DNA from 2 places in the Streptomyces sp. 840.1 genome. Region 1 is predicted to be linked to the other one. Evidence: riboswitches for the same ligand, from Rfam matches in the RefSeq annotation. Region 1 holds a riboswitch; the other holds the start of a gene.

Region 1 (4,416 bases):
GCGTCGCGTCGCATCAGCCACAGGAAGAAGGGCCCCCCGCACAGGGCGGTGAGGACCCCGACCGGCATCTCCTGCGGTGCCGCTACGGTCCGTGCCGCGATGTCCGCCAGGACCAGGAAGGACGCACCCCCGAGCGCGGCGGCGGGCAGCACCCGCCGGTGGTCGCCGCCGACGAGGAGCCGCACGGTGTGCGGCAGCATCAGTCCGACGAAACCGATCGGTCCGGCCGAGGCCACCAGCACCCCGGTGACCAGCGAGACGAGCACGAACATCCGGGCCCGGAACCGGGCGACGTCCAGGCCCATGGTGGCGGCGGCCTCCTCGCCGGCGAGCAGCAGGTTCAGGTTCGGGGACTGCACCATGAGGACGGCGATGCCGAGCAGCAGCGCCAGGCCCGGCAGCCACAGCGAACCCCAGGACACGCCGCCCAGGCCGCCCAGCGTCCAGGCGAGGACGGTGCGTGCCTCGTTGCCGTTGTCCGTCGTCAGGAGCATCAGGTTCAACAGCGCGCTGAGCACTGACGCCACCGCGACCCCGGCCAGGATGAGCCGCAGCGAGGTGATGCGGCCGCCGGTACGGGCGGCGGCGTAGACGAGCACGAGTGCGCCCAGTGCCCCGGCGAACGCGGCCGCCGACAGGGACACCGTCCCGAAGAAGCTCACCCCGAACACGATCACCGAGACCGCGCCGAGCGAGGCGCCGGAGGACACTCCGAGGAGGTACGGCTCGGCGAGCGGATTGCGCACCAGAGCCTGCAACGCCGTGCCGACGACGGCGAGACCCGCGCCGGTGACCGCGCCGAGCAGGACGCGGGGCCCGCGCACGTCGAGGACGATCGTCTCCCGCGCTCGGCTCCAGGTGGGTTCCGTCCAGTCGGCGCCGAGCGCGTGCGTGACGATGCCCCACACCTGGCCGGGCGGCACGTGCACCGAGCCGAAAGCGAGTCCCGCGGTCAAGCAGGCGGCCAGGAGCACGGTGAGCCCGACCAGGGTGAGCGCGAACGCGGCCCGGCGGCGCGGCTTCACCAGGGCGGTGTTCTCGGCGTCCGTGGTGGACGCGGTCACTTGAAGCTGTCCGGGTGCAGTCCGCGCGCCAGGTCGCCCACCGCGTCCGCCGAGCGGACGCCGACGAGGGTGTCGGTCAGCGGCAGCACCACGAAACGCCTGTTCTTGATCGCGGGCACATCGGCGAGGGCCGGCTGGGAGAGCAGGAACTTCTTCTTCTGCGCGACGCCGGTGCCCGCGTAGTCGTAGATGGCGATGACGTCGGGCTTGCGGTCGACGACCTGCTCCCAGGAGACGTCGCCGAACACGTCGTCCAGGTCGGAGAAGACGTTCCTGCCGCCTGCCAGTCTGATCAGTTCGTTGCCCAGGCCCTTGCCACCGGCCGTGAAGGCGGACTTGTCGCCGCTGTCGTAGACGAACACGGAGACGTCACGCGCGTCCTTCACGGCCTCGCTCGCCTTGCGGGCGCGGGTGCGCAGCTCGGAGACGAGGGTGGAGGCGCGGTCCGAGACGCCGAAGATCTTGCCGATCGTGCGTATCTCGGTGTACGTGTCCTCCATGGTCACCCCCTTCTCTCCGGCGCAGTTCTCCCGGTTGAGGTAGGTGTCGATGCCCGCGTCCTGGAACGCCTTGCGCGAGCGGCCCTCCTTCTCCGCGAACGCGCTGGCGTAGCCGCCGTAGACGAAGTCGGGATCGGTGTCGAGGGCCTTCTCGAACGACGGCGCCCCCTTCGACAGCTGCGGGATCGACGCGAAGTCCTTGCGCAGAGCGGGCAGGACCGCCGAGTCCGGGTACGACGTACCGGCCATCCGGTCCTTGAGCCCCAGCGAGAGCATCACTTCGGTCGGATGCTGGTGGATGGTCACCGCACGGGACGGCGGCTCGGTGTACGTCGTCCTGACACCACAGTTGTCGATGGTGACGGGGAAGCCCTTCGCCGCCGAGGCGCTCGCCTCCGGGGGGCCGGCGGTGGCGCCGGACGAGCCGCAGCCCGACGTCAGCGCAATCGCCGACAGCACGGTGAGGGCTGCGGTGAGGCGCACGAGCCCGCGGCCGCGTGGGGCTGCGTACACCGCAGGCGAGGGGGAGAGCGAGAAAAGGGGACGGCTGTGACCGTCGTGCATGGGAAGCCTCCTGCGGAGTCCGCGCTCCTCGGATCGGGCCCGCGGCAGGTCAGTGACCTGACTTCCGCACACGCCCCGTGGGACATGCGCGGTCACAGTGGCGGGACCGCGCCGGACTCGCACCGGCTTCCTGGCTCCTGCTGCGGCATTGACCTGGTGATCGTACGTAATGACCGGGTGAACGAGGAAACCGGTCCGTTCCTGGGGAGAGGTTCCTGGAAGACCGCGCGAGCGAGTACCGAGTACGGAACAGCGCGCGATCATCGCCATCGCCACGACATCGGGGCAGGTGATCTCCATCAATTGACCCCTTTTGACCCTTCAAGCCGTGAAGGCGATACGGTGCGCCGACATCTTCTTCATCGTCGGCAAGGGACCCCACGAAGCGAAGCGGCCTGCCCGACCGGTGCCACCAGATGATCGGGGAGCACGCGCGGGGTCCGTACCGCGTGGTGAAGGTCGAAGACCCCGGCCGTGACCGGCGCCCAAGGGACCGCTCCGATTACACGGCGGCCGTGCAGGACCGGGGGGGGCTTGCCCCCGGGCACGTAGGTGGGGACCTGCGGACCGCCGGCTCCCTCTGCGCCTGGCACGTCTGCTGCCGGAGTCGACACAGGATTCAACCGTGAAACCGGGTGCACGCTGAACTCCATGACTCGCGGGGAGAGGAACTGCTACTGACGAGCTCGTGCATGGTTGGCGGTGAGACGTCGAGCTCTGGATAGTCGATCATGGTTGCGTGGTGACGAACGTGACGCGTACCGCGATCATCAGCAACCGGAGGATCACGGGGCTTTCGGCCGCTGTGGTCGCTGAACTCGTTTCAGAGGTTGGGCCGTTGTGGCACGAATGTCACCAAGCCAGGCTCGTGCACCTTCGCCACGGGGTCACTCATGGTGTGCTGGCCTGCTGGTTCGGCGTGGACCGCTCGTCTGTCCCCCGGGCCATCGGCGAAGTGCGGCCCCTGCTCGCCGAGCGGGGATGCACTATCAGCCCCGGCGTGCGGCTGCGATCCCTGGCCGAGGTCGTTGACCATCTCGGCACGACCGGGAAGACCGGCATCATCGACGGCACTCGGATTCGTGTCCGCCGCCCGGCCGTTGGCAGCAAGAACCGGGACCGGTTCATCTCCGGCAAGAACAAGCAGATCGCCGTGAAGGTCATGGTGTTCACCGACGGGGACGGGCGGCTGCTGTTCTGTAGCCTGACCAGACCCGGGAGTTGCGCGGACATCACCCACACCCGAGAGTGAGGGCTGGTCAAGTTCCTGGCCGACGGGTCAACGGTCGAGATCCTGGCGGATGGCGGCTACCAAGGACTCGGAGCACAGACCGGCGGACGCGTCGTGACACCACCGCACCCCGGCCCACTGCCCCAGCAGCAAACCGCAGGCCGAATCCTGGCTCGGCAGATGTAAGCACCGAGACGCCGCCCTGGCCTTCGATGTCCCACTGCTAACCGTGCACGAGCTCATTAGCTCCGGCATTGAGGGGCCAGCCGACGGGCGGCTGGCCCCTCAACCCGGGATGAAGGGTCGGGTGTTACTCGGTCAGACGGCCAGGTGCTCCAGGATGTCGACCAGTTTCGCGGGCTGGAGCACGAACCCGGTGTGGCTGGTGTTCATCGTGTGTACGTCGTACGGATTGTCAGGGGTCAGCGCGTCGCATTCGGCGATCAGACGGTCCTGCATGGCCACGGGGATCGTCCGGTCGTCGGCCAGACGGATGTACGTGCGTGCGATGGTGCCCCAGGTGGCGGCGTCACCTCGCGCGTCGGCCGTCATCACCGCCAGCGATTCGTCCGGCTGGAGGATGTTGAGGAAGGCACGGAACTGTTCATCGGTGCCGTCCGCCATTATGGCCGCCTTGAGCAGGGCGAGCAGAACAGGGTCGGACGTACGGTAGTTGGCCCGGCCGGCACCCAATTCGGCGGGATCGCCGACGTTCAGTGCTGCCAGCGGTGCCAGCAGGTTCTCGCTGAACTCGGGCTCCTGCATGTACTCGATGGGGTTCGCGCGCTGTACGCACGACCACGCGGAGACGTAGACGAGCCGGTTCACCAGGTCGGGGACGGTGTTGCCCACCCCGGTGATAGTGGTCCCGCCGAGGCTGGCGCCGACGAGGACCACCGGCCCGTGCTCGGCCACCTGCCGGACGACGTCGACGACCATGTCGACGTTGTCTTCCAGGGTGACCGCAGCAAGGGTCGACGGCACGGCCGCCCACGCTTCGAGGTCCTGCGGCGCCTGGTAGGCGGCCGGATACTGTGCGTCGAATCCGTGGCCCGGA
Region 2 (4,416 bases), 4.7 Mb from region 1:
GGAGAACGAGGCCAGCCTCGACGAATGGGGCCTGGGCGGACGGTCCTTCGGCACCTGGGTCACCTGGTTCCTGCTCGGCGGCGACCTCTACACCGCGTACACCTTCGTGGCCGTACCGGCGGCGATCTACGCGGCCGGCGCGGCCGGCTTCTTCGCGGTGCCCTACACCATCCTTGTGTACCCGCTGATCTTCACCTTCCTGCCGCGCCTGTGGTCGGTCTCGCACAAGCACGGCTACGTCACCACCTCGGACTTCGTCCGGGGCCGGTTCGGCTCCAAGGGACTCTCGCTGGCCGTCGCGGTCACCGGCATCCTCGCCACCATGCCGTACATCGCGCTCCAGCTCGTCGGCATCCAGGCGGTGCTCGACGTGATGGGCGTCGGCGGCGGCGAGGACACCAACTGGTTCGTCAAGGACCTGCCGCTGCTGATCGCGTTCGCGGTGCTCGCCGCGTACACCTACTCCTCGGGCCTGCGCGCGCCCGCGCTGATCGCCTTCGTCAAGGACGGGCTGATCTACCTGGTCATCGCCGTGGCGATCATCTACATCCCGATCAAGCTCGGCGGCTTCGACGACATCTTCGCTGCCGCGCAGGAGAAGTTCGCCGGACCGCCGGGCGGCAAGCCGACCGGTGCGCTCGCGCCCGGCGTGGACGGCCAGTGGGGTTACGCCACGCTCGCGTTGGGCTCGGCGCTGGCGCTGTTCATGTACCCGCACTCCATCACGGCGACGCTCTCCAGCCGCAGCCGCAACGTGATCCGCCGCAACACCACGATCCTGCCGCTCTACTCGCTGATGCTGGGCCTGCTCGCGCTGCTCGGCTTCATGGCGATCGCCGCCGGGGTCAAGGTGGACAACGGCCAGCTGGCGATCCCGCAGCTGTTCGAGGACATGTTCCCCGACTGGTTCGCGGGGGTGGCGTTCGCCGCCATCGGCATCGGTGCCCTGGTCCCCGCGGCGATCATGTCGATCGCGGCGGCGAACCTGTTCACCCGGAACATCTACAAGGACTTCCTGAAGCCCGACGCGACCCCCGCCCAGGAGACCAGGGTCTCCAAGCTGGTGTCGCTGCTGGTGAAGGTCGGCGCGCTCGCCTTCGTCCTCACCATGGACAAGACGGTCGCGATCAACTTCCAGCTGCTCGGCGGGATCTGGATCCTCCAGACGATGCCGGCCCTGGTCGGCGGCCTGTTCACCCGGTGGTTCCACCGCTGGGCGCTGCTCGCGGGCTGGGCGGTCGGCATGGTCTACGGGACGGCTGCCGCCTACGGGGTCGCCAGCCCCACCCAGGCGCACTTCGGCGGCTCGTCCAAGGAGATCCCGGGCATCGGCGAGATCGGCTACATCGGCCTGACGGCGTTCGTGCTGAACGTCGTGGTGACCGTCGTCCTCACCTTCGTCCTGAACGCCGTGAAGGCGCCTGCGGGGATCGACGAGACCTCTCCCGCCGACTACACCGCCGACGCGGGCGACCCGGGCGTGAAGACGGAGCTCCCGCCGGCCACGGCCGGTGCGCCCGGCGGTCACTGACCGGGGCCCCCACGGGCCGCCGCACCCCAGCACGTATGGGGTACGGCGGCCCGTTCGCACGTCCGGGGGAAATCCCCGTGCCGGCGCCGCCCGCGGGTGCGGCAGACTTCCGTGCATGGACATAACCATCAGGCCGGTCGAGCCCGCCGAGTACGCCGCCCTCGGCGAGATCACCGCCGAGGCCTATCTCGGGGACGGGCTGCTGGACTTCGGCGCCGACGATCCGTATCTGGTGCAACTGCGCGACGTCCCCAGGCGGGCCGCCGAGGCCGAGGTGCTTGTCGCGGCGGACGCGCGGGGCCACGTCCTCGGCGGGGTCACCTACGCGCCTCCGGGCAATCGCTGGGCCGATATCGCGGCGCCCGACGAGGCCGAGTTCCGGATGCTCGCGGTCTCCCGCGAGGCCCGCGGCGCCGGGGCGGGCGAGGCGCTCGTACGGGCCTGTATCGACCGCGCACGGGCCACCCCGGGGGTCACCGGCATCGTCCTGTCGACGCAGCCGGCGATGCGCGGCGCCCATAGGATCTACGGGCGCCTCGGCTTCGTCCGGACCCCCGAGAAGGACTGGTATCCCATCGAAGGGCTCTCGCTGCTGACGTACCGCCTGGAGTTCCCGGCGGTCTCTTGATCGGTCACGCGACACAACATGTGGGGGCTGCCTCATCCGGCGGCCCCCACATGTATGCTCATGCTCGCTGTCGCCGCAGGGAAATCCGGTGCGAATCCGGAACTGTCCCGCAACGGTGTATTCGGTGTGCTTTTGTGCACCCCCGAGTCCGAGGACCTGCCGACAGCGCATCCGGCTCGACCGAACCGGATGCCCAGACGTCCGGGCCTCGTGGATGGGCCGGTGGACGCCGTACGACGTGCTGCCCCGACCGGGGCCCCGCTCCGTCCGGCTGCCCCGTTCCTCCGCCGGCCCAGAGCCGAGCGAGGGAGAGCACCACGTGACCATCGCGCCAGCCGATCCGGTTTCAGCGGCCGAATCAACGGGACCCACGAGCGACGGACCGGGCACCGCACTTCTGCGGACCCTCACCGCCCTCACCGCGGACCTGCCCGACACCGACCCCGGACGCGTCGCCGGCGCCGCGCTGCGCGGCCGCAACGCCCGGTCGGACGAGGCCGAGCTGCGCTCGCTGGCCACCGAGGCCGCCGCGGGCCTGATCTCCGAGGACCCCGCCTACTCCCGGCTCGCCGCCCGCCTCCTCACCCGCACCATCGCGGACGAGGCGGCCGGACAGGGCGCGACGTCCTTCTCCGCCTCCGTCGCGGCCGGCCACCGCGAGGGCCTGATCGCGGACCGCACCGCCGAGTTCGTGACGCTGCACGCGGCCGCTCTCGACGCGCTGGTCGACCAGGCCCTCACCGACGGCGCCGACGACCGGTTCGGCTACTTCGGGCTGCGCACCCTGCACAGCCGCTACCTGCTGCGCCACCCGATCACCCGCCAGGTCGTCGAGACCCCGCAGCACTTCATGCTGCGGGTGGCCGCCGGGCTCGCGGAGGACGACTCCGAGCGCGCCCTGGACGAGGTCGCGGCCCTGTACCGGCTGATGAGCCGGCTGGACTACCTGCCCTCCTCGCCCACGCTCTTCAACTCCGGCACCCGGCACCCGCAGATGTCCTCCTGCTACCTGCTGGATTCGCCGCTGGACGAGCTGGACTCGATCTACGACCGCTACCACCAGGTGGCGCGGCTGTCGAAGCACGCGGGCGGCATCGGCCTCTCGTACTCCCGCATCCGGGCCCGCGGTTCACTGATCCGGGGCACCAACGGGCACTCCAACGGCATCGTGCCGTTCCTCAAGACGCTCGACGCCTCCGTCGCCGCGGTCAACCAGGGCGGCCGGCGCAAGGGCGCCGCCGCGGTCTACCTGGAGACCTGGCACGCGGACATCGAGGAGTTCCTGGAGCTGCGCGACAACACGGGCGAGGACCAGCGGCGCACGCACAACCTGAACCTGGCGCACTGGATCCCGGACGAGTTCATGCGCCGGGTCGACGCGGACTCCGCCTGGTCGCTGTTCTCCCCGGCCGACGTGCCCGAGCTGGTCGACCTGTGGGGCGACGCGTTCGACGCCGCCTACCGCGCGGCCGAGGCCAAGGGCCTGGCCCGCAAGACGATGCCGGCCCGTGAGCTGTACGGCCGGATGATGCGGACCCTCGCCCAGACCGGCCAGGGCTGGATGACGTTCAAGGACGCCTCCAACCGGACCGCGAACCAGACCGCCGAGCCGGGCCGCGTCGTGCACTCCTCGAACCTGTGCACCGAGATCCTCGAAGTCACCGACGACGGCGAGACGGCCGTCTGCAACCTGGGTTCGGTCAACCTCGGCGCGTTCGTCGAGGGCGGCGCGATCGACTGGGAGCGCCTCGACGCCACCGTGCGCACCGCCGTGACCTTCCTGGACCGGGTCGTCGACATCAACTTCTACCCGACCGAGCAGGCCGGCCGGTCCAACGCCCGCTGGCGGCCGGTGGGGCTGGGCGCGATGGGTCTCCAGGACGTCTTCTTCCAGCTGCGGCTGCCCTTCGACTCCCCCGAGGCCCGCGCGCTCTCCACGAAGATCTCCGAGCGGATCATGCTCGCCGCCTACGAGGCGTCCTGCGATCTCGCGGAGCGCTCCGGCCCGCTGCCCGCCTGGTCCGAGACGCGTGCCGCCCGCGGCGTGCTGCACCCGGACCACTACGCCACCGAGCTGAACTGGCCGGAGCGCTGGGACGCGCTGCGCGCCCGGGTCGCGAAGACCGGCATGCGCAACTCTCTGCTCCTGGCCATCGCGCCGACCGCGACCATCGCCTCGATCGCGGGTGTGTACGAGTGCATCGAGCCGCAGGTCTCCAACCTCTTCAAGCGCGAGACGCTCAGCGGTGAGTTCCTC

What was found. Region 1 has a riboswitch for cobalamin ahead of EDD93_RS24220 (ABC transporter substrate-binding protein). Riboswitches for the same ligand answer to the same signal wherever they lie in the genome.
Region 2: linked by a shared signal. The riboswitch ahead of EDD93_RS02795 (ribonucleoside-diphosphate reductase subunit alpha) and the one ahead of EDD93_RS24220 (ABC transporter substrate-binding protein) in region 1 are both predicted to bind cobalamin.

The regions. Positions count from the first base shown of each region.
Region 1 is NZ_RJUU01000001.1:5,284,474-5,288,889, forward strand. Features, by position in the region: gene EDD93_RS24215 (iron ABC transporter permease) at 1-1,064, opposite strand, end outside; gene EDD93_RS24220 (ABC transporter substrate-binding protein) at 1,061-2,128, opposite strand; cobalamin riboswitch at 2,158-2,300, opposite strand; gene EDD93_RS24230 (transposase) at 2,868-3,380, shown strand; gene EDD93_RS24235 (alpha/beta fold hydrolase) at 3,678-4,416, opposite strand, start outside.
Region 2 is NZ_RJUU01000001.1:633,469-637,884, forward strand. Features, by position in the region: gene mctP (monocarboxylate uptake permease MctP) at 1-1,531, shown strand, start outside; gene EDD93_RS02790 (GNAT family N-acetyltransferase) at 1,647-2,159, shown strand; cobalamin riboswitch at 2,180-2,338, shown strand; gene EDD93_RS02795 (ribonucleoside-diphosphate reductase subunit alpha) at 2,479-4,416, shown strand, end outside.